Linked DNA regions of Metabacillus sp. B2-18. Each later gene encodes a partner of the first gene's protein in a complex. Links are inferred from orthologs where the notes say so. Each region holds a gene or a part of one and is shown in the gene's direction. Other genes may lie near its edges. The genes, in order: metK and groL.

What was found.
Region 2: the proteins of metK (region 1) and groL are in contact, whole or in part, in a cryo-EM structure (PDB 8P4O), measured with the Escherichia coli proteins. The link is inferred for Metabacillus sp. B2-18 from one-to-one orthologs.

Annotation. Positions count from the first base shown.
Region 1 is NZ_CP088245.1:3,827,731-3,840,112, reverse strand. What follows is about bases 4,539-7,396. They hold metK (methionine adenosyltransferase), read left to right. Parts: upstream 4,539-5,298; coding sequence 5,299-6,495; downstream 6,496-7,396. Other genes in these bases: LPC09_RS19425 (sensor histidine kinase), read right to left, coding at 6,522-7,396. Outside these bases: LPC09_RS19455 (ABC transporter substrate-binding protein), read right to left, coding at 1-769; LPC09_RS19450 (alpha/beta hydrolase family protein), read left to right, coding at 1,050-1,829; LPC09_RS19445 (DUF2584 domain-containing protein), read left to right, coding at 1,921-2,163; LPC09_RS19440 (CBO0543 family protein), read right to left, coding at 2,206-2,700; pckA (phosphoenolpyruvate carboxykinase (ATP)), read right to left, coding at 2,815-4,407; more of LPC09_RS19425, read right to left, coding at 7,397-7,952; LPC09_RS19420 (response regulator transcription factor), read right to left, coding at 7,936-8,622; LPC09_RS19415 (YncE family protein), read right to left, coding at 8,612-9,577; LPC09_RS19410 (FixH family protein), read left to right, coding at 9,758-10,171; LPC09_RS19405 (glycosyltransferase family 4 protein), read right to left, coding at 10,285-11,427; LPC09_RS19400 (phosphatase PAP2 family protein), read right to left, coding at 11,499-12,053. UniProt on the Escherichia coli protein: Catalyzes the formation of S-adenosylmethionine (AdoMet) from methionine and ATP.
Region 2 is NZ_CP088245.1:239,865-252,288, forward strand. Bases 4,123-7,022 are described here. They hold groL (chaperonin GroEL), read left to right. Parts: upstream 4,123-4,705; coding sequence 4,706-6,340; downstream 6,341-7,022. Other genes in these bases: groES (co-chaperone GroES), read left to right, coding at 4,367-4,651; LPC09_RS01410 (YwqH-like family protein), read left to right, coding at 6,677-7,022. Also shown: LPC09_RS01365 (ABC-F family ATP-binding cassette domain-containing protein), read right to left, coding at 1-691; cyclic pyranopterin monophosphate synthase MoaC, read left to right, coding at 916-1,404; LPC09_RS01375 (redox-sensing transcriptional repressor Rex), read left to right, coding at 1,478-2,122; LPC09_RS01380 (twin-arginine translocase TatA/TatE family subunit), read left to right, coding at 2,152-2,346; twin-arginine translocase subunit TatC, read left to right, coding at 2,363-3,112; LPC09_RS01390 (YdiK family protein), read right to left, coding at 3,128-3,331; LPC09_RS01395 (CPBP family intramembrane glutamic endopeptidase), read right to left, coding at 3,328-4,053; more of LPC09_RS01410, read left to right, coding at 7,023-7,039; LPC09_RS01415 (DUF5344 family protein), read left to right, coding at 7,036-7,323; LPC09_RS01420 (LXG domain-containing protein), read left to right, coding at 7,327-8,799; LPC09_RS01425 (hypothetical protein), read left to right, coding at 8,835-9,080; LPC09_RS01430 (DUF4176 domain-containing protein), read left to right, coding at 9,073-9,372; LPC09_RS01435 (DUF4176 domain-containing protein), read left to right, coding at 9,369-9,758; LPC09_RS01440 (Uma2 family endonuclease), read left to right, coding at 10,041-10,610; LPC09_RS01445 (DegV family protein), read left to right, coding at 10,917-11,768.

The DNA of each region.
Region 1 (12,382 bases):
CTGCAATTTCTTTTACACTTTTTTCTTGAACCCATTGCTGTGCTTTATAAATAGCGGTTGTAAATTTCTTTGCAGCCTCCGCGTTTTCATCTAAAAAGCTTTGCTTGCTCATAAACGTTGTATAAGGAACCTTGCCGGATTCCGTACCAAATGAAGCGACGATATGGCCTGTGCCTTCTTTTTCAAAAATACTGGCTGTTGGTTCGAAAAGCTGAACAAAATCTCCTGTACCAGAAGCAAAAGCGCTTGGAATATTTGCAAAATCAACATTCTGAATGAGATCAAGGTCTGTTTGGGGATCGATTCCATGCTCCTTTAACACGAACTCCCCGACCATTTGCGGCATTCCGCCTTTCCTTTGCCCTAGGAAGGTACTGTCTTTTAGTTGTTCCCATTCAAAATCTTCAATTTTTTCTCTACTAACAAGGAAGGTTCCATCTGTTTGAGTAAGTTGAGCAAAATTAATGATCGGATCATTTGAGCCTTGTGCATGCACATAGATAGATGTTTCTGAGCCAACTAAGGCAATATCTGCGCCGTCTGAGAGGAGAGCGGTCATTGTCTTATCTCCACCCCAAGTTGTTGTTAACTTCACGTCAAGTCCTTCTTCCTCAAAGAAACCTTCCGCCATTGCAACATATAAAGGGGCGTAGAAAATTGAGTGTGTTACTTCGGCAAGATTAATCGTTTCAACCTTTTCCTGACTGCATGCAGAAAGGGGTAAAACAATTAATAACGCAACACAAAAATACAACAGCCATTTTTTCATGTCATTAACCTCCTTGATGTATATCACCTTTTTTGACAAGCAAGTAGAATAGGGTTTGGATGAATAGTAAAAATAACTAAGGTTTCGCCTTTAGAATTGGCGATAAACTGAGTTTTCTAATAAGATGATGTAGAAACGTGTATTCTCTTGTAATGTATGAAATGTGATTTCTAAAGAATATAGGATAATTTATGATCTTTTTAAAAATGTGTGAATGCCTAGTTATGTATTTTGGGGAAAGGTAAAGAAATAGAACAAAAGAAGAAAGAGTGATTGTAAGATGAATGGAGAAATTATTAGTAAGATAAAATATCCCTCACCTAATCCAAACATTCATTTATGGATTGTGACATATCAGTCCGAACAGTTAAAAATAAAGGGCTTACTAGCTGAGCCTGTACGTGAAGGTAAATACGAGGGATTATTGTATTTACGTGGCGGGATTAAAAGTGTGGGAATGGTGAGGATAGGCAGGGTCATTCAATTCGCCTCTGAAGGATTTGTTGTGATGGCTCCTTTTTATCGTGGAAATCAGGGGGGAGAAGGAAACGAGGATTTTGCTGGAGAAGATCGCTATGATGCTATTTCTGCAATGGAAATTCTAAAACATCATCCAAAAGTCCAGCCTGATAGAGTGCATGTGTTCGGATTTTCAAGAGGAGGGGTCATGGCCTTATTAGCAGGTATTATCGCTGAAGATATTCGTTCTGTTGTTACGTGGGGTGGTGTAACGGATATGGTCTTAACTTATGTTGAACGGGAAGATTTACGTAGGATGATGAAAAGAGTGATTGGTGGTACACCAACAAAATTTCCAAAAAGATATGCCTGGAGAACACCTTTATATGAATTGGACAAGCTACACGCACCAACTTTAATTATTCATGGTGTAAAAGACAAGAATGTATCAGTTGAACATGCTTACAGGCTAGAAAAACGGTTAAAGGAGCTAAATAAACCAGTCGAAAGTTGGTACTTTGAACAATTTACACACTATTTTCCTCCGAAAATAAATCGTGATACATTACAAAGACTTTGTTTATGGATGAAAAAACAATAAGAGGTTGATTTTACTAAGTTTTATAGGTGTGATAAAAAAGCTCTGGTGGTATTATGAGTATAAGTTCAAGTAGAAAGAGGAGGGGTCCTATATGGGAATGCCAATGGAATTTAACACAATGATTGTGACAAAGGGAAAAGAAGTCCGTATTGATGAAAATACCTTTGAGTTATCAAAGGATGGATATCGAGTTTACCCAATAGATATACCGATTGAGGTAAGAAAAACAATGAGTGGTGAAGTAACTGGACAAGCTGTGGTTCAGAAATTAGAATTAACGAACATTAAAACAATTGTCACGTATCAACTTATCAACTTAAATTCAACCAACTAATACATAAAGCCAGGTAATTGAGGGTATCTCATTACCTGGCTTTTATTCGGCTTTAGGAACAGGTGTATCATCAGCTTTTCTTACAAAAGCAATGAAGGTTCTTACGATAAGAAAGGTTATTGTGATTGATGCAAAGCTTGATAAACTGTTCCAGCCTTTTTTGAATTTGACTAATTTTGTATTTACTTCAAGCCAATGTTCAACGATAGCCATTGGAATGCTGAAATAAAACACTTTTAAAAGAATCATTGGGATACTAGAGGATTTCGTTAATTGATTGTAATACACACAAGATAGAGGAAACAACAAATAATCATAGATAAAGCTAATATCAAAAGATTTAAATAGTTTTATTGGGTATTTTATATAACCACGATGAATGAGAAGATTGTCCATTATAGAAGAAATATACCCTTTAAAAAGGAAGATAATTAACCAATCCTTCATAGGTGGCTTTTTAATAATTTTAATGACTGAAATAAGCCCAAATACTAATAGAAATTTAAGTGTGTTCTTTTCAAACTGGTGTTTTCTCACGATCATCCCTCCTAATATAGAAAGTTTGTCCTAACTTTCGTTAAAATATTGAAGCACTATAGGAAGAGGTAAAAAACCAAAGAAAGCCCATCATATGATGAGCTTTAAAACACACTAGTTATAACGAATTGGGCCTCCCAATTTCTCGATATCGTTAGATAAACTATTGAATTTCTTGAAGTTATCTTTAAATTCTGTAGCTAATTCGATTGCTTTGACAAGGTATTCATCTTGAGAGCTCCATGTTTTGTGTGGCTGTAATACATCATCAGGAACCCCCGGTACATGAATTGGAATATTTAAACCAAAAACTTCATCCTTTACGGTTTCAATGTGATCAAGGTCACCTTCAACTGCAGCCTGAACCATAGCTCTTGTATACTTGAGATTCATCCGTTTACCAACACCGTATGCTCCTCCGGTCCAACCAGTGTTTACTAAGAATACTTGAACTTCATGTTCATCAATTTTTTGTCCAAGCATGTTAGCGTAACGTGTTGCTTTAAGTGGCAGGAATGGAGAGCCAAAGCAAGTAGAGAACGTAGTTTCAGGAGCTGTTACGCCACGCTCTGTTCCTGCTAATTTGCTTGTGTATCCACTTAGGAAGTGATACATTGCCTGTTCTTTTGTTAACTTACTAATTGGCGGTAATACACCAAAAGCATCTGCAGTTAAAAAGACAATCGTTTGTGGATGACCAGCAATACTTGGAATAATGGCTTTGTCAATAGCAGTTAGTGAGTAGGCAGCCCGAGTATTTTCTGTGAAAAAGGAACTGCTGTAATCTGCTTCTCTAGTGTCATCATCAACAACGACATTTTCAAGAACAGATCCATATCGGATAGCATTAAAAATTTGTGGTTCTTTTTCTTTCGTTAAGTTGATACACTTTGCATAGCAACCACCCTCAATATTAAATACGCCAGAAGTAGACCATCCATGTTCATCATCACCAATTAAACGACGGTTAGGGTCAGCAGATAACGTTGTTTTCCCTGTGCCGGAAAGTCCGAAAAACAGGGCAACATCACCTTCAAAGCCAACATTTGCTGAGCAATGCATAGGGAGAATATTATTTTCAGGTAATAATAAATTCATAACTGAGAATACAGACTTCTTCATTTCGCCAGCATATTCAGTGCCACCGATTAAAATCGTTCTTTTCTCAAAGGAAATGATAATGAATGTTTCTGATTTTGTACCATCAACTTCTGGATCAGCTTTAAAATGCGGGGCTGATAAAATGGTAAAAGGTAGTTCCTTTGACTCGTTTTCTTGTTCTTGATCTTTAATAAACAGTTGGCTTGCAAAAAGATTGTGCCAGGCAAACTCATTTATAATTTTTAGAGGTAACTGAAAGCGAGGATCAGCACCTGCAAATCCATCAAATATAAAGATTTCATCTCGTTTCTTAAGGTGTGAGATCATTTTACTGTATAAGCGATCAAATGCTTCCTCTGAAATAGGCTGATTTACTGGACCCCAATTTATTTTACTTTTTACTGAACTTTCGTCTACAATAAACTTATCCTCTGGTGATCTCCCGGTATAAGCTCCGGTTGTTGCTCGAATTGCACCTGTTGATGTTAATAACCCTTCTTTACGTTCAAGTACTTTTTCAACAAGCTGTGCAACTGATAAATTATGTTTAGCATTCTCCCCATTAACAAGCTGATTAAGCTCATTTGTGATATCTGTAATATTCATCCCCATTACCTTCCTTCTAGAAAAGAATAATTTCCCTTATGTTGATAATTAGTATAACACATTAATTTTAATAAAACATACTATTTGATGATTTGCTATCATTAAATTTTTGAATTGAAAAAATATTTTGCTATTAGAAAAACTTAAGCTTTGTACAACACATCACACTAGCATAATGTAGAAAAACAATTGATATTTATATTTCTATAGGGAATGGGACACAATAGTGATAGACATCTATCAAATATTTTAATAAATCAATGGTAATAGTTGTCGATTTTTGTTGACACCAATAGGTTTGTGCGCTATGATATGTCCTTGAACGGATTCTCTTATCCCGAGCTGGTGGAGGGACAGGCCCTATGAAACCCAGCAACCTGCTATCAAAGGAAAGCGGCGACTGTGCACTAATTATATAGTTTTATTTGAGTAATTTTTTTGCCTGACCTAAGAAAAGCACGTTATGAATCAAAACTCGTTTTGATTCATGTTGTGTTTTTCTTAGGTCAGGAATGATGCGAAAGCATCATTCAAGCAAGCGACAGCTTGCTTAGGGCAAAAAAAACCCCAATCGTGGAACTATGTTAAACCGACGCACTTTAGAACGACATTTTCCGACGCAAAGGTGCTAACCTGAAGCAAGGCGAAAGCCCTTGATCGATAAGAGCGAAAGGCGATGAACGATGATAAACCTTTCCTCACATGGGAAAGGTTTTTTTTGATAACAGAAAAAAGTATTCTTCATTAGAGTTTTACCAGGACAAGCATGTGGTAAAGGTACATAATACTTCTGTTCACAAAATATGCCAACGTGATTTTCTAAAGGTCATACTTTGGGAAGAGTTCCGGATCAAATGAATGAACATGAATATGAGGAGGAAGCTTTTAATTATGTCTAAAAAACGTCTTTTTACTTCAGAATCTGTAACAGAAGGCCATCCAGATAAGATCTGTGACCAAATTTCAGATTCAATTCTTGATGCAATTATTGCAAAAGATCCAAATGCACGTGTAGCGTGTGAAACTTCTGTTACTACTGGTTTAGTGTTAGTTGCAGGAGAAATTACAACAAGTACGTATGTAGATATCCCAAAAATTGTCCGTGAAACAATTAAAGACATTGGTTACACTCGTGCTAAGTATGGTTTTGATGCGGAAACATGTGCTGTATTAACATCAATCGATGAGCAATCAGCAGATATCGCTATGGGTGTTGACCAAGCTCTAGAAGCTCGTGAAGGTCAAATGTCTGATGAAGAAATTGAAGCAATTGGTGCAGGTGACCAAGGTTTAATGTTTGGATTTGCATGTAATGAAACAAAAGAATTAATGCCACTTCCAATTTCTTTAGCACATAAATTATCACGTCGCTTAACTGAAGTTCGTAAAGATGAAATTCTTCCATACTTACGTCCTGATGGAAAAACACAGGTAACGGTTGAATATGATGAAAATAATAAACCAGTTCGTATTGATACAATCGTTATTTCAACTCAACATCATCCTGAAGTTACACTTGAGCAAATTCAACGTAACCTAAAAGAGTATGTTATTAACCCTGTTGTTCCAGCAGAATTAATTGATGAAGAAACAAAATACTTTATTAACCCAACAGGTCGCTTTGTTATTGGTGGACCACAAGGAGATGCTGGCTTAACTGGACGTAAAATCATCGTTGATACTTACGGTGGATATGCTCGTCACGGCGGTGGAGCATTCTCTGGTAAAGATGCAACAAAGGTTGACCGTTCTGCAGCATATGCAGCTCGTTATGTAGCGAAAAACATCGTTGCAGCTGGTTTAGCTGATAAATGTGAAGTTCAATTAGCGTATGCAATTGGTGTAGCACAGCCAGTATCTATTTCAATTGATACATTCGGAACAGGAAAAGTTTCTGAAGAAGTATTAGTAGAAGTTGTTCGCAGTAATTTCGATTTACGTCCTGCTGGAATCATTAAAATGCTTGACTTAAGACGTCCTATTTACAAACAAACTGCAGCTTACGGACATTTTGGCCGTAATGATCTTGATCTTCCTTGGGAAAGAACAGATAAAGCAGATGCTTTAAATAAAGCTGCATTACAATAAAGTATAAAAAGGTCTGATGTGAATGTTCACATCAGACCTTTTTTGTTAAGTTCATTTGGAAATACAAGCGTAACTGTAGTACCTTTGCCGAGCTTACTATGGAATTCCATTCTGCCCCCGTGCAAAAGAACTAATTGTTTTACAATTGCTAGTCCTAACCCAGTACCGCCTTCTTTACGGTTTCTTGCTTTATCTGTACGATAAAAACGTTCACCAATATGCATAATCTCTTCTTCTGACATCCCCATTCCATTATCAGAAATAGAAAAGAAGATGCTTTCTTGATCTTGTGTGGAAGAGAGTGAGATCGTTCCAGGTTTATCTGAGTATCTTATTGCGTTTTCAAGAAGGTTATATATAATTTGTTGCAGTCGGTCAGGACTACCAATAATAATGATTTCATCGTCTAAGTGTTGCTGAAGCATTAAGTGTTTTTCTTGAAGACGATGATCAAATCGATCCACAGTGTCATTAACTAATTGTGAGAATGCAATAGGTTCCTTTATTAAAGGGTAATTTTCTCCTTCAAGCTGAGCTAAATCTAATAAATCATTAACAAGTCTTTGCATTCTCTCAGATTCACGCTGAATAAGGGAAAGGTATTTTTCAGCTTCATCCTCAGTTTCATAAAGTTTTTCTTGAAGAACCCCACTATAACCCTTTACATAACTTAACGGAGTTCTTAGTTCATGGGCGACGTTGGCTAAGAAGTCTTTTTTCTTTTGATCTGACTGATCCAATGCCTCTGACATCTGATTAAAGGTTTTGGCTAATCCACCAATTTCATCTGATGTTCTTACAGGAATTCGATTTTTGAAGTTTCCTTTAGCAAGTTCTTTTGCATATTTTCTCATCTCATGGATAGGTTGCAAAAACGTATTGCTCATTGAATTCACGATTTTAAAGATAACTAAAAAGAAAATGATGCCAACTGCAATTAACAAAGGTGTTGTTCTATTAAAAACTTCTTCTATAGGAGCAAGCGGTAAATAAAGATAAATGATACCGACTAATTTATTTTCATCAAGTAAGGGTACGACAACACCCATGATTTGTCGGTCAAATCTTTCTTCATAGCCTATCTTGATTAAATGCTCTCCACGTAATAAGTTCCTTCGCTCTTCTTCGCTAATTAACCCCTCATGATTAATTTCAAATGGTAAACATGCACTCAATTCTCTTGGGTTATTAACCAATAAAATCTCTGATTCACTAATTGTGTTATACCAATTAAGATGGGACTTAAACTCATCTGAAATTTCGCCTGATGTGTAACTACTTTTTAGCTTTAATCCTTCATCTAGAAGAGATTGCTCCACTTCATTTACATAAAGATTTCGATACAAATAATGAATAAATAAAAATGAAAACAAGATTGAAACACAAAGGATAACAGCAAACAATAGGCGGATTTTTGTTTTTAACGAACTAGATGACCAGTTACATTTCGGCTTCAAATTTATAGCCAACCCCCCAAACTGTTTGTATACTGTTTGCTGCTGCATCTAACTTTAGTCTTAATGTTTTGATATGGGTATCAACCGTTCTTTCACTTCCTGTATAATCAATTCCCCAAATCTTCTCAAGTAAATGCTCTCTGGAGAAAACTTGTGATTTATGAGTTGCAAGAAATAAAAGTAATTCGTACTCTTTGAGTGTTAAGGATAAGGGTTTTTCATAACAAAATGCTTTTCTTGATTTTAATTCAAAGGAGATTGAACCAAAGTTTTGTCGATTATCTTGGAGTTGGTTTGCATGATTGCTTGTTCTCCTTAGTACGGCTTCCACCCTTGCTAGCAGTTCACCTGTACTGAAAGGCTTAACAATATAATCATCTGCCCCTAATTTAAGACCATGTATACGATCCCATTCGTCACCACGCGCTGTTAAGAATATAATCGGAATGCTATATTCTTCTTGAATTTGCTTTGCAAGTGTAAATCCATCTATTTTTGGCATCATCACATCTAAGAGAATCAAATGTGGTGAAAATTGAGGAAGGAACTTTAATGCTTCATCACCATCCTCAGCTTGTAAAACATCATATCCTTCTTTTCGTAAATAAAGATTTACTAATTCTCTCATTTCAGGTTCATCATCAACGACTAAAATCTTTTTATTTAGCATTAGCTGTTCCCTCTCTTGCGATTAACTGTAAAGGACCATCACCAACTGGTATGGTATCTATTTTCTTGAAACGATTAAGATCTATGATTTCCACTTCATTTGCGTCATAGTTGCTAATATATAAATTATTATTATATAACGTCATTGAAAAGGGGTTTGCACCTACCTCGATAGAACGGAGAATTTGATGGGAGTTACTATCAATTTCCCTTAATATATTAGAGCCATGACTTAAAACATAAACCTTGCCATCTTTTGTTATAAAATCAATTGGCATCAAAGGTGCATGAACGGTTGCTTTTAATTGTTGGGTTGTAAGGTCATAAATATATATATCTTCTTGGATGTGAACTCCTGAGCCATGGCCGCCGAGCCAAAGTTCTTGTTTCTCCGTTATAAATCCACCAGCTGCTCCATCATGAGTAGGAATCGTTCCTTCCATTTCTAACTGATTCTTAGAAAGAATCGCAATACTTGGTTGATCAAGATAACTAACGTACAAATGATGCTGATTTTCAAATATTGCAAATGGTGTGTGCTCCACCGTTGTTTCTTTCAAACGTTTACCATCTAAATTAAACATTTTTATTTTATTGGTTTGTTGATCAGCCAGATATAAGTTTTTTTTAGAAGATAGAAGACCGGTTTCTATTCCCTCACCAATTTCCCACTCTTTGCTCTTGCCTGTTGAAAGTTGGTATACATAACCCTTTGATGATTCTTTATTTAATAATAGAAGTTTGTCATTCGATAACAGGATTCCACTTTTAAATGGATGCGGTACTTCCCAGATCATTTTTTCTTTTGTATCAGCATCTATAAAAGTAATAGACTGGTCGTATATATTCAAACTTGCAATGACAGATTTAGATAATGGGATTTTGGGTAATGTAGGTTCTGTAGAACAGGAGACCATTAGGAGTAGAAGAATGGTCCCAAAGATTAATCGTTTCATTGATATTCCTCTCAAATTCTTATTTTTATTATAGTGTAGGTAAGGCATTCATTTGGATGGTATAGTGATTATTATAACTTGAAAATGTGAATAATGAATGAAGTCATAAAGTCATATTGTTTTACTTCATAAAAATATCACATTTGTTCGCTATCTTTAAAGAGTAGGAGGGGAATAAGAATGAAGCTTAAGATAGTGATAAGTATAAGTATCCTAGCGATAAGTGTACTTCTTGCAGCAGGCTGCCAGCAATCTTCTGAACATCAGCATACTAATCATTCAGAAGAAGTTGAAGTGAAGGCACCCAAAGTTGAAATACTAGCAAATGTTCATACAAATACAAATCAAGAAGAAACAATTAGTGCGAATGTATATTACGGTGAAGAACTTGTTGACGATGCTGAAGTAACATTTGAAATTAAAAAAGGTGAAGAAGAATCCGAGAAGATGTTGGCGGAACTAACAGATACCGGTACTTATTCAATTGATTATATTTTCGCTGACCCTGGAGTTTATCAAGTAACAGCACATACAAATGTAAAAGGATACCACACAATGCCAACGATCGATATTCAAGTTGGTGAAGGTACCTGATCATTCAAAGAAACAAGAAACTGAATTGTGTCAGAGGACATTAAAAAAGCAAAGGAGACATTTTAAAAATACTCCTTTGCTTTTTTAATGTTTCTTATATTATTCAGCAAACCTCATGCATAACGAATAAACTTCTTTTCAATTAATGCATCTTCATATTCTTTAAGTAGTCCTTCAAAAATTTGATCCCATGTTTGAGAAAGAGCATATTGACGTGCCTCTTTTCCCATTTGAGTTTTTAAAGAATGATTTGTTAATAAATGAATAATAGCATTTGTGAATTGCTCCACATTCCTTGGTTCACATAAATGTCCGGTTTGATTTTCCTTAATAATGTTTTTAACTCCACCAGAATTAGCTCCTATGACTGGTGTACCTGATGCAAGGGCTTCTAAAACGACATTTCCGAATGTTTCCGTTGGAGATGGAAAGACAAATACATCCGATGCAGCGTATACTTTTGCGAGATCCACACCATTTAAGTAGCCGGCAAATGTCATGTTTTCAGGAGCCTTCTTTTGCATATCTTCTTTAGATGGTCCATCTCCTACAATTAACCAATGAATATGATTCTTCATATCCTGAGGAAGGCTTAGCGTGATGTTCATAAGAGTTTCAATATCCTTTTCAGGAGCTAAACGGCCAACATAGGATAAAATATATTTTTCTTTAATATGATATTTATTACGAATTTCTTCATTAGGGTAATTAGGATGAAATAATTGACACTCGACTCCCCTTCCCCAAATATGAAGGTTGGAAAACCCTTTTCGCTTTAATTGTTCCAGTGTCTCTTTAGATGGAACAAAGATTTTACTTAGAGGTTTGTGAAACCAATGCATATACTTCCAAAGAAACTTAGATAGAAATTGAAAATCATAGTACTCCAAATATTGATCAAAATCAGTGTGGTAGGATCCAACAAGCGGGATGTTTAGTTTTTTAGCATAATGCAGTCCGCAAAGACCTATATTAAAAGGTGTGGCAACATGGATTAAATCTGGCTTGAATTTTTGGAGCTCTGACTTTACATGTAGCATATTGGGAAGAGCTAATCTACATTCAGGATACAAAAAAAATGGTAAGCTTGTGAAACGGTGAATATGACTTGAAAACAAGCTTTCATTTGTACTTTCTGGTGCAAAAACTCTAAATTCATAGCCGTTTTTTTCGAGATAGTCTGTAAATCTCTTTAATGTTCTTGCAACCCCATTTACATCAGGTGCAAAAGTATCTGTGAAAATAGCTATTCTCATATAAATCCCCCCAGTTACTAAAAAGTGAAAGGTACCATTAATGAGTTTCTATTTTTATGTTCATACTTAGGTTAAAGAAAGCCCTTATACAATATTTCATGGCAAATTGTGTAGCTAACAAATCCAGCAGAGCTTCCAAGTAAACATCCAGCCAGAACATCTGAAGGGTAATGTAAGCCAAGATACATTCTTGATAAACCTACACTTATAGCAACTGGTAAAAGAATAAGTGCAAATTGTGGCATAAATAAAATAAATGGAATGATAACAGAAAAAATAGCAGTTGTATGTCCTGATGGAAAGGAATGATCTTCCAATGGATTTGCAGGTACTTTTGTTTCTACAAGTGCAATGTAAGGTCTTTTACGTGGATACAGTTTTTTAACCATAGCCACGGGAAGATGGCTTAAAAGAAGTGATAATCCACTAGCAATGCTTGTAGTTTGTACGTTACCTTTTGTGAAAAACATAAGACAAAGACAAACCGTGATTGTGATAATAGCTCCACCAAGATGTGTAATATTGCGAAAATAGAAATTTAGAATCTTTTGATCAAAATGACGGTTTACACTTCGAAACAGCCTGCATTCAAAATCATACATGTTCGATAAAAGCCTTGTTTTCATCTTAGGAACGCTCCTTTTTTTTACCCCTTTACTATTATTTTAGTTGATGATTATTTAGTTAATAATAAGATAATGTAAAAAATTGCTTCACATAATTTTCAAAAAATTAATGATAGCTAAATAAACATTATGAAATGAAATTATTTTCTTAAGATAGGTATAATATGTAAGAAGTAGAGGCATTTGTGTCTGTCCTGAGTCATTTTTAAACAATTTATGAAAGAAGATTTTGAAAGTGGTATGGAAAGGTAGAGGGTGGTAACATAATAAGAAAGATTAGAAAAACTTGGCTTATCGCCAAGTTTCATTGGTGAATTTTTTATTCTTTA
Region 2 (12,424 bases), 3.6 Mb from region 1 along the record:
TAACAATCTTATCTAGGAAATATCGATCATGGGAAACAATTAGAATTGCTCCAGGATAGTTTTGTAAATATTGTTCTAACCAGGTTAATGTTTCAATATCAAGATGGTTTGTTGGCTCGTCCAATATTAATAGATCTGGCTTAGTAAGTAATAGCTTACCTAAAGCAAGCCTTGTTTTTTGGCCACCGCTTAGAGAAGAAATTTTTGTCAGCGGATCAAAATGATGAAATCCAAGGCCATGAAGAACAGAACGTATATCAGCTTCATATTGATATCCGCCTTCTTCCTTAAATCTAACTTGAAGGGTGTCATATTCTTTTAAAAGTTGTTCAAACTTTTGTGTTTCATTACTTGGATCAACTGTTGCCATTCTTTGTTCTAGATTTCTCATTTCTTGTTCCATTGATTTGAGATCTTTAAATACTAAATTCATTTCGTCCCAAATCGATAATTGAGATTCTAGTCCGGTGTCTTGAGCTAAATATCCAATTGAAACATCTTTAGGCTTAATAATTTCACCAGAATCATGGGACATGGCTCCTGAAATTATTTTTAAAAGTGTTGATTTCCCTGCTCCATTGCGACCAACAATCGCAACTCTATCTCTAGTTTGTACTTCCAACTTAATATTCGATAAAATAGGGTCAGCACCAAAGTATTTACTAAGTTGATTTATTTGTAACAATATCATTGTTTTCACCTCTACTAATGCTTTAAGTGTAGCTTAGTTTTGGGGTGCCTGTCACCACCCGAATTTTGTCGACGGAAAAGAAAAGTGCTCTTGATTCAAGTGTGTCATATACTCTTAGATGTTAAACGGGTGATTCTTGCTTTTTGTATCCATATAATTGTCACAATAACAAAACAGACAGAACCTAAAAAATAGTGTATAGTCTAATTTAAGGAGATTTGTATATGTCAGAGTTTACTCATTTTAATGAACAAGGCCGAGCGAAGATGGTTGATATCTCGGCTAAAGAAGAGACTGTTAGAACAGCTCAAGCTAAGACAAGTATTCAAGTAACAAAAGAGGTTTACGAAAAAATTACTAATCATGAAATAGGAAAGGGTGATGTATTATCAGTTGCACAAGTAGCTGGAATTATGGCTGCTAAGCAAACATCGCAGGTCATTCCTATGTGTCATCCGATTTCAATAAAAGGTGTAAACATTGAGTTTGATTGGGATGTTCGTGATAATCATTATACTTTATTGATCTCAGTTACTGTGAAAACAAAAGGAAGTACAGGTGTTGAAATGGAAGCGTTAACCTCTGCTAGCATAACAGCACTAACTGTTTATGATATGTGCAAAGCAGTGGATAAAGGAATGATTATAGGCCCAACCTATTTAGTAGAGAAAACAGGTGGTAAAAGCGGCGATTTCTTAAGAAACGAAATATGACATGGATTTTACTAGTATCTCCAAAATCCTTTAAGCATTGTCATATGTGTTTGTGTGAATGTGAGGGATAAGATTGAATATAGACCAAACGAAAATACCGCAGGCAACTGCTAAGAGATTGCCTTTATATTATCGGTTTTTAAAAAATTTACACTCGTCAGGAAAGCAACGTGTCTCATCCGCCGAGTTAAGTGATGCAGTAAAAGTAGATTCCGCTACAATCCGCAGAGATTTTTCATATTTTGGAGCTCTTGGAAAAAAAGGATATGGATATAATGTGAATTATTTGTTATCCTTTTTTAGAAAAACATTAGATCAAGATGAGATAACGAAAGTATGTTTAATTGGTGTAGGAAATTTAGGAACGGCCTTTTTACATTATAATTTCACTAAAAATAACAATACAGTTATTTCTCTAGCTTTTGATGTAGACGAAGATAAGGTAGGTAGTGAGATTGGTGGGGTACCGGTCTTCCATTTAGATGAGATGGAAAACCATCTTCCTGATGATGTTACAGTTGCAATCTTAACTGTACCAGCGCCAGTTGCACAATCAATAACAGACCGTCTCATTACAAAGGGAATTAAAGGAATATTAAACTTTACACCAGCACGATTAAACGTGCCGGATGAAATAAGAATTCATCATATCGATTTAGCAGTAGAGCTACAGTCTCTAGTATATTTCTTAAAACATTATCCTCATGAGGAGAAATAAATAATAGCCCAGAAAAGGAGGTGGATTCGATGCCAACAGTAGGAATCGGAAGCCTTTTACTTATCGTATTTGTAGCATTACTTATCTTTGGACCAAAAAAGCTACCTGAACTTGGAAAAGCAGCAGGTAATACACTTCGCGAATTTAAAAATGCAACAAAAGGTTTAGCAGACGACGATGATGAGCAAGACAGCAAAAAAGAGAAAAAGGAAGAAGTCAAGTAAGATAGGATGAACCGATATGAAACATGATGAAATGTCGGTCATGGAACATATAACCGAACTAAGAAAACGACTCGTTATTGCTGTCGTTTTCTTTTTCGTAGCGGTTATAGCTGGATTTCTACTTTCCAGACCGATTATTATTTATTTGCAACAAACAGACGAAGCAAAATCATTAACATTAAATGCTTTTAATTTAACAGATCCATTAATGGTTTATATGAAGTTCGCTTTCATAATAGCATTTGTTATTACTTCACCGATTATTTTGTATCAGCTATGGTCGTTTGTTAGTCCAGGTCTATATGAAAAAGAAAGAAAAGTAACATTGAGCTATATTCCTATTTCACTTTTGTTATTCCTTCTCGGGATTTCCTTTTCTTACTTTATCCTGTTTCCGTTTGTAATCGACTTTATGGAAAGAATATCAACTGACTTGGATATAAATCAAGTTATCGGAGTGAATGAGTATTTCTCGTTCTTATTACAGCTAACGGTGCCATTTGGTATACTGTTTCAATTACCGGTTGTAATAATGTTCCTGACTAGATTAGGAATTGTTACCCCTATGTTTTTATCAAAGGTTAGAAAATACGCATACTTTGTATTGTTAGTTATTGCAGCTTTAATCACACCGCCTGAACTAGCGTCCCATTTGATGGTTTCCATACCGTTGTTTATTTTATATGAAATTAGCATCTGGATTTCCCGTATTTCCTATCGAAAGGCACAAAAGGCGCGGTTTGAAGAAGAGAACATAAAAAAATGAGACTCGTGATAAGTCTCATTTTTTTATGTTCATTTTTTTTATTTTTCTTGATAAAGTAAACATTCGAATCGCAACGCCGATATCAAAGGTTGCGATCAGCATTAATAAAATAGTTGGAAAGGTAAAGATCCCATTCTCGGCACTGTTTATTGCTAAGTAAGTAAATAGCAACCCCATAATTAAATAAAAAATGGCCATGGAAATAGGATTAGTTCTCATGATAAAAAGCCTCCAATAATTACTTGCATTTGTTCCATTTGCTTCATCATTCTTTCTATATCTTCCTGGAATACAGTCTGGATAATAACGACCATTGTATTCATAGCGACATGAGCAAAGATTGGGACGAGTATTCGTTTTGTTTTAACATAAAGAAATGCAAACGTGAATCCCATTGAACCGTACAATAGAACATGCTGTGGTTCACCATGTAATAGTGAAAAAATAAGTGAACTTATAATAGCAGCAATAAAGAAGTTTGTTTTAGTATAAAGTACCCCAAAAAGTATTTTTCGAAAAATAATTTCCTCAAGTATAGGACCCAAAATTGAGGTGACAATGATAACCAGGGGTGAAACCTTGATAACATTAACAATCATTTGAGTGTTCTCAGACCCGGCTTCGACCCCAAATACATTTACCTCTATATTTGCTGCAACACTTTGTACAAATAAAGCTAAAAAGAAACCTGCAACAGCCCAGCCGATTGAAGCTCCAACAGAAGATGGTTCCCCACGGAAGCGACTTTCTGCATGGCGGTCGTGTCTTAAAAGAAAGAGAATAATGAAGAAAGCCAATGTAAAGCTGAGGATTGTCCAATATGCAAACCTCTCAACTGTGGTTTCTCCTATATTTAATAGGTCTAATAACCTTATTCCTAGAAACGATGATAGCTGTAGTAGCATATATGTTAATAAAATAAACCAATAATGCCTTTTCATATTAGCCTCCTTGTAAACCATCGGTGATATAACAACGAATAATTATACCAAACTTTATTGTAACATACCCACATTCAATCTTATGTATGATATCTCTTTTCATGAGACAAAATGGTGAAATAATAACGTTTTCGATAAGAAGTTAGCCGAGTCGAAAAATAATAGAAAAAGTTCTCAAAAAAATTAAGCTTCATACTTGAAATTAAAAAGGAACTTATATAATATATTAATTGTGTTAGCACTCATGAATAGCGAGTGCTAATAAAAAGGAAAAATTAATCAATTATTTATGAAATTGAGGAGGTTGTTTCACTTGTTAAAGCCATTAGGTGATCGCGTTATTATCGAGTTAGTTGAATCAGAAGAAAAAACTGCTAGTGGTATCGTCCTTCCTGATAGTGCGAAAGAGAAGCCACAAGAAGGTAAGGTAGTTGCTGTTGGTACAGGTCGTGTACTAGATAGCGGAGAAAAAGTGGCGCTTGAAGTAGCAGAAGGCGATCGTATTATCTTCTCAAAATATGCTGGTACTGAAGTGAAATATGAAGGTACTGAATACTTAATTTTACGTGAAAACGACATTTTAGCTGTTATCGGTTAATAGAACAGCCCTATATCATAGAACATTTTATAATCTTGAGGAGGTTATGTAAAAATGGCAAAAGATATTAAATTTAGCGAAGAAGCTCGCCGTTCAATGCTTCGTGGTGTTGACGCTTTAGCAGATGCTGTAAAAGTTACATTAGGACCTAAAGGACGTAACGTAGTATTAGAAAAGAAATACGGTTCACCTTTAATCACAAACGATGGTGTAACAATTGCTAAAGAAATTGAATTAGAAGATGCATTCGAAAACATGGGTGCAAAATTAGTAGCTGAAGTTGCTAGCAAAACAAATGATGTTGCTGGTGACGGTACAACTACTGCAACGGTTTTAGCTCAAGCAATGATCCGTGAAGGGTTAAAGAACGTAACAGCTGGTGCTAACCCAATGGTAGTTCGTAAAGGTATTGAAAAAGCTGTAGCTGTTGCATTAGAAGAGCTTCAAGCTATTTCTAAACCAATCGAAGGTAAAGAATCAATTGCACAAGTTGCTGCGATTTCTGCTGCTGATGATGAAGTAGGTCAATTAATCGCTGAAGCAATGGAGCGCGTTGGTAACGACGGTGTTATCACAATCGAAGAGTCCAAAGGTTTCTCTACTGAATTAGAAGTAGTTGAAGGTATGCAATTCGATCGTGGATATGCATCTCCATACATGGTAACTGATTCTGACAAAATGGAAGCAGTTCTTGAAAACCCATATGTATTAATTACTGACAAAAAAATTACAAACATTCAAGAAATCCTACCAGTATTAGAGCAAGTGGTACAACAAGGTAAACCACTATTACTAATCGCTGAGGATGTTGAAGGTGAAGCATTAGCAACTTTAGTTGTGAACAAGCTTCGTGGAACATTCAATGCTGTAGCTGTTAAAGCTCCAGGATTCGGTGATCGTCGTAAAGCAATGCTAGAAGACATTGCGATCTTAACTGGCGGAGAAGTGATCACTGAAGAACTAGGCTTAGATCTTAAATCAGCTAACATCGATCAATTAGGACGCGCTTCTAAAATTGTTGTAACAAAAGAAAACACAACAATCGTAGAAGGTGCTGGCCAAGCTGATCAAATCGCTGGTCGCGTAAGCCAAATCCGTTCTCAATTAGAAGAAACAACTTCTGAGTTCGATAAAGAAAAATTACAAGAGCGTCTTGCTAAATTAGCTGGCGGTGTAGCAGTTATCAAAGTTGGTGCTGCAACTGAAACTGAATTAAAAGAGCGTAAACTACGTATTGAAGATGCCCTTAACTCTACTCGCGCTGCAGTAGAAGAAGGTATCGTTTCTGGTGGTGGTACTGCTCTAGTGAACGTATATAACAAAGTTGCTGCTATTCAAGAAGAAGGTGACACTCAAACAGGTGTTAACATCATCCTTCGTTCTCTTGAAGAGCCAGTTCGTCAAATCGCTCACAACGCTGGTCTTGAAGGATCTGTTATCGTTGAGCGCTTGAAAAACGAACAAGTTGGCATCGGCTTCAACGCAGCTAACGGCACATGGGTAAACATGTTCGAAGCTGGTATTGTTGACCCAACTAAAGTTACTCGTTCTGCACTTCAAAACGCAGCATCTGTAGCAGCTATGTTCTTAACAACTGAAGCTGTTATCGCTGACAAACCTGAAGAAGGCGGCGGCATGCCAGATATGAGCGGCATGGGCGGCATGGGTGGAATGGGCGGCATGATGTAATAACGCCCTCAAACCAAGTTATTACTAACATTGAGGTTTTAATAGAGGCTCCTCATAAGTTGACCAAACTTATGAGGAGCTTTTTTATTATTCCTAAAGGTAACTTTTCCGCGATCTGATTAATCATCCGAATAACTCTTCAAGATTTACAGCCTACATAAATTCCTTAGAGGGAAACTAGGCCTCCTATTCTTATTCTATATTTAGGTATTTCGAATGATGAATAAAACTCACAATTCAATAAATGGTTTTTATTACCCATTTATTATAATAATTACCATTTGATATCATAAACACGAAACAACTTCCGAATTATTCATGGAAGGAGCATATGATATGTCCTATTTATCCTATTTGCTTCAGCAATTAATTGAGAAAAGGGAACAGCTTATTAGACTTAAAAATACGAAAACTACTATACTAAATCTTCAAGATATACTTGTTAAGCAGGAATTATCGGTTGATGAACCTGCATTAACTGCTTCTCTATGGAATGGGAATACAGCTAGGAGCTTTGTTGATAAACGTGAAGTTGTAAAGTCTTCCTATATAGACATTACCTATTCGCAAGTAGGGAATGCAATTAAGGTGATTGATGATAAAATTTCCTCAATTCAAGTAGATATTCAAACATTAGAAATAAAAATAGAAATGGAGAAAGCTCGGATTGAAAATGAAAGGAGAGTTGAAAATCGTTGAATCAGCCAATCAAGGTTGTATACGAAGACGTCATAAAGTTAGTCTCGAATATCCAAAACGCTAATGAGCATTTTGATACATCAATCAAAGATGATTTTGCCCTACAAAATGAATTGGAAGTTGTGAAAACAATAAATGGACTAAATCAAATGTTAGAGAGAATTCGGGAGGAATATAAACACATACTTTTACAAAATAATCAATCAGCTATTCAGGCTGTTGAGTCAAATAAAGAAACCGATCAATCAATTTCTCAATCTTTCTTTCTAAACTCTGGAGAATAACATATGAAATTATTAGATAACCATTCATTACAATATAGTATTTCTGATTTAATATCCAAATTAGATTCTCAAAAAGCGCAATTGAACCAAGTAATCATTTCGATAAATGAACTTTTTAACTATCAAGATTCTTTTACTGGCAAAACCGCAGACGCAATAAGGCTATTCTATCAGGATATACATATCCCCTTCCTTACTTTTTATTCTACTCTTCTTGAAGATTATAAAAAAGTACTTATAACACTAAAAGATCGTTCTTTAGATTTAGAAAATGAGCCTAATGGTCTTATTAAACAAAGTTTCTTAGAAGGGGAACTAAGTGATGGGTTAACTCAATCGGAAAAATCCTTGGTGAAACTAGTTAATGAAACTAATGAGAACTTAAACACTATTGAAGATATTGTTCATGTACCTAGAGTCAATGATCAAGATTTTCTAAATGCTACGGAAGATGCCCATAAAGAGATTAATCAAACAGTTACTGATTTGATTAGCTTTGATACTGAAAATAGTAAAAACTTAGAAACCGTGGGTAAGGATATCCATATGATGGAACAGTATATCCTTGAAATGCAGAGTATTTTAAGATCAGGCAGAATAAGTGTGGGGAATTATTCCACCGTTCAAACAAGTGTATTCACCCAACGTTTGTCTTTACTTCAATCACTACATCAAAAGCAAAATTTTGACTATATGTTATTGCGTAGTACAGTTCCAAGTGAATATGAATCTATGCGTAAGCTCCTCTATCTAAATAATAATAGCTTCTATAGAATAATGACTAACTCTGAGGACATAGCGATTTCTGGTACAGGAGTTGCTCAGAATCCCGATGGAGCAGGTACTAAAAGGAAAAGTGATAACATTATAACTATTGAAGATAAAGTAGAAGATGGTTGGGGTTCGGATGGAGTTGGTAACGCAGGCTACTCACTTGAAGCTGATATAGAAGAAAGAAATATTCAGGGAGAAATTGGCGCTTCAGTCGTTAACACTGATAATATGGATGATATTCCAGATCATGTTAGCCAGAAAATCTTATATGGCGATATGGGAATTTCTGTTCCTTATGGTCTGGAATCTTTTACCAAAAGTACAATTTATGGGCAAAACATTGGATTTAAGTCAGAGGCAGGAGTGGCGAAGTCTTCTTTTTCGCACGAAAACTCACCATTAAATGGTACATTTAATTTTGCTCAAGGAGAAGCAAAATTAAATTACGAAGATTATACATATAGTGCAGGAGCTGGAGTTTCAGCAGCAAAAGTAGAATTAAAGGTGGAGCCACTAAATTTCTTTGGCTATGAGCCACTAGAGGAATGGTTTGGATTTAATTATGACCCGTTTGTTGGTGTAGATATTTCATTAGGAAGCATAGGTGTAAGTGGTTCAGTAGGTTTAGAGACTAGTATCTATGCTGCATACGGTGTAGGTGTTGGCGTAAAAGCAGGACTAGAAAAAGATGAGAATGAGTAATTATAAAAGTGTTTAATAAGGTGGAGATTTATAACATGTTTCCAAATAAGCCGCAGGTAAAAAAAGCAACAAGGTTTGCGTTATTATTTTATAGTATTTTTATGGGGATTAGTGGAACAATCTTCTTATCAGTACTGATATTCTGGGGTATACCAAAAGACCAACTTTCTGATCTTTTTGTTCCTTTACTTTTTATGTTTATTCCTTTATATGGAACATGTATAGCGGCTTTAATCATCCGTGCAATATTTTTTAAGAAAGAGGGGATTTCTAGTGACTGACTTATCATTAGACCTTTTACCAATAGGAACGGTTGTAAAATTAAAAGATATCACAAAGCCTGTCATGATCTACGGAAGGCATCAGATACAAACTAAAACGAAAGAAATCTATGATTATATTGCTGTTCCATATCCAGAAGGGAATCTATCGGAGGAATTTAATGTATTCTTTAACAGGCAATTAATCGAGAAAGTTATATATAAGGGTTTCATCTCTCCAGAAGAAAACCTGATGAAAGAAAAAGTGGAACATGATTTGAAAATAGGTCAAGGAAATGGTGTAAATATATGAAATCAAAGTTCTTTTTTTTATTTATTATTTTAGTACTTACACTGATAGGCTGTAGCGAACAAAAGGCAAGTCAAAAAGTCGAATCGGAAAAGGAAGAGGAACAAACCGAGAGTCTCGACCCTGCTAAGCTGGTTCCGATTGGTACCGTCGTAAAATTAAAAGAAATGGATAAGCTTGTCATGGTTTATGGCTATAATCAAATTCAGACAAGTACTGGTAAGCAATTTGACTATATTGCAGTACCATACCCTGAAGGAAATATCTCACCAGATTATAATGTCTTTTTTAACAGAAATATGATCAAAGATATAATACATAGTGGTTATGTCACTTCAGAGGATAAAGAAAATCGTGAAAATGCTGATAGTGAAGGCCATACATATTGATCCAAAATAAGGAAGATTTTAATGTGTTAGCAGATCATTGAAATCTGCCCCTTAAACCCTTGATATGAAAGGGTTGAAAGTCATTTGCTAACAAAATGCTAACATTCGGTTTATAAAAGAGGCTTCTCAATTAGTTGATTAAACTTATTGAGAAGCCTCTTTCTTTAGTAAACGGACCAGTTGGGGCAAGACTTGTTATATTATGAGTGCTTGAAGTGAATCTGTGTAATGCTCTTGAATATGCTAAAATATGATTAAGCATGAATTGAAAGGGATGATTTAATGGCCATTCCGGATAAAAAAGAGAAGTATTCGTATGCCGATTATCTAACATGGGACGAAGGCGGAAGATTCGAATTAATTAATGGGGAAGTTTTTAATATGTCTCCTGCTCCATCACGAAGGCATCAACAGGTTCTCCGAGAGCTATCTACAGCTTTTTCGATTTTCTTGCGAGAAGAAGAATGTGAAGTTTTTTTTGCACCTTTTGATGTACGGCTGTTAGTGGAAAATAAACAAGATGATGATATAAATAATGTTGTTCAACCCGATTTATCGATTGTGTGTGATCAGAAAAAGCTTGATGACAAGGGATGTAATGGAGCACCTGATTTGATTATTGAAATCCTTTCACCTTCATCTGTTAAGTTAGATCGTTGGAAAAAGTTTCAACTTTATGAAAAAGCAGGGGTGAAAGAGTATTGGCTTGTTGACCCGGTTAACGAATCTGTAGAAATATATCTTTTAATCAATGAGCAATACAAATTTCAAGGAGTCTTTACAAAAGTTGATAAAATTTCTGCAAATATATTAACCGGATTAGAATTAGACCTAAATCAAATTTTTGAATAAATTAAAGTGACTGCCCACAGTACTTTAACACTTTATCGTACTGGAGATTGCAGGCCCCTTTTCCCATTTTAAAATTTATCACAGCGACAGCCTGGATAACTTTGTTCCATTAGTTGGTGAAAATTATAGGAAACCTTTTGAAAATGTATAGACTACTTCCTGATTTGAGGAGATAGTCTCTTTTTGTTTAATTTTACCTTCCGAGAACTCTAGGATGCCAGACGCTATAAGGCTTTCTCGTGTATAATTAAAACGCAATGTTGGAAGAGTAAACGCGGACCTTAATATACTCAAGGGGGAAATAGAATGCGAAGGATCATCTTATCGACCGAAAGCGGTGCCGACGTACCGAGTGATTTAGCTGAAAAGTACGATATTCAAATAGTTCCAATGCATATCATTATGGATGGAAAAGATTATTTAGATGGTTATCTTCCAGTACAGGATATTTATGACTATTACGGACGTACGAAGAAAATACCCTCTACTACCTCCACAAATTCACATGAGTATCAAGAGTTCTTTGCAAATATAAGAGAGAGTATCCCAGATTGTATTATTGTACATATTGGTTATACATCAAAAGCTTCTTCTTCTTTTCAAAATGCTGTTATTGCTGCGGAAGAATTTGAAGATATTTTTCTCATTGATGCTCTGAACGTTACTGGAGGATTAGCTGCGATTGTACTGTATGCTGCTGAGTTACTAGAAAGGGAACCTTCCATTGAACCGGAACATTTAGTTGAAAAAGTAGAGGCAATCGTTCCTAAATCAAGATTGGTTTTCATCCCAGGGAGTCTTGAGTTTCTTAAAGCAGGAGGACGAGTAAGTAATATGGCTTCTTTGATTGGGACTTTGTTGAAAATAAAGCCATGCATAGAGTTGAAGGACGGAAAGCTTATGTCTACAAAAAAGTACCGCGGGAATATGAGTGGAGCTACTGAAAAACTTTTTAGTGATTACTTAAATACATACAACATCGATAGAAAGCAGCTATATTTTATTTACTCAATAGGGTTTGATGAAAGAATCAAGCAGCGGATGGACGAGATTGCCAAAGAAAATGGATTCCACAATATAAGATGGATCCAAGCGGGCGGTATGATTTCAACACATTCTGGAGCTGGGGGCTTCGGGGTAGCGGGATTGGAGCGATAATACGGGAGAGAGATTATATGCCAATAAGCAATTGATTGAAATGATTGGAATTATGAAAATTAAAGTGTAGAAAAATGAGAAAAGTATCTTCTCTAACTGCTAATATCTTGCTAACGGTCTAGTGAAAAACGGTTAATTCTGTTAAAGATGTTACAGTAGGAATTTAATAATACATTGAATATTGTACTCTATCCACACCAAATAAGAGAGGCTTTTCATAAGTTGACTAAACTTGTGGGAAGCTTTTTTTGCTATTTGATCATTGCACTTGTTTTGAAATTTTTCTAACTTCAAAAGTGCAATGGAATAACTTAATTTATCGGTTCAGCCTTGGCTTATAAGAAGGGTTCAATCTCCACAATAACTTCAACCCAGAGTGTGGTTTTTAGTAGGAGATATATGTATTGGTGAACATATACTTACAAGTTAAATATGGTAAATGTAGTTGTCATGATGAATAGTTAAATGCTGGTTTTATTTTAAGGGCATGCATAAATAGTCCTAAATATAGCCGAATAACAAGATTAGACAAATTTTTCATTATATACAAAATAATCAGAAAGTACTTGAAATTAAATGTTCAGTTATTTATAATCAAGATGTACCTAACATATGCGTATGAGTGGGTGAGAAATTATCTTTATATTTGTTCGTAC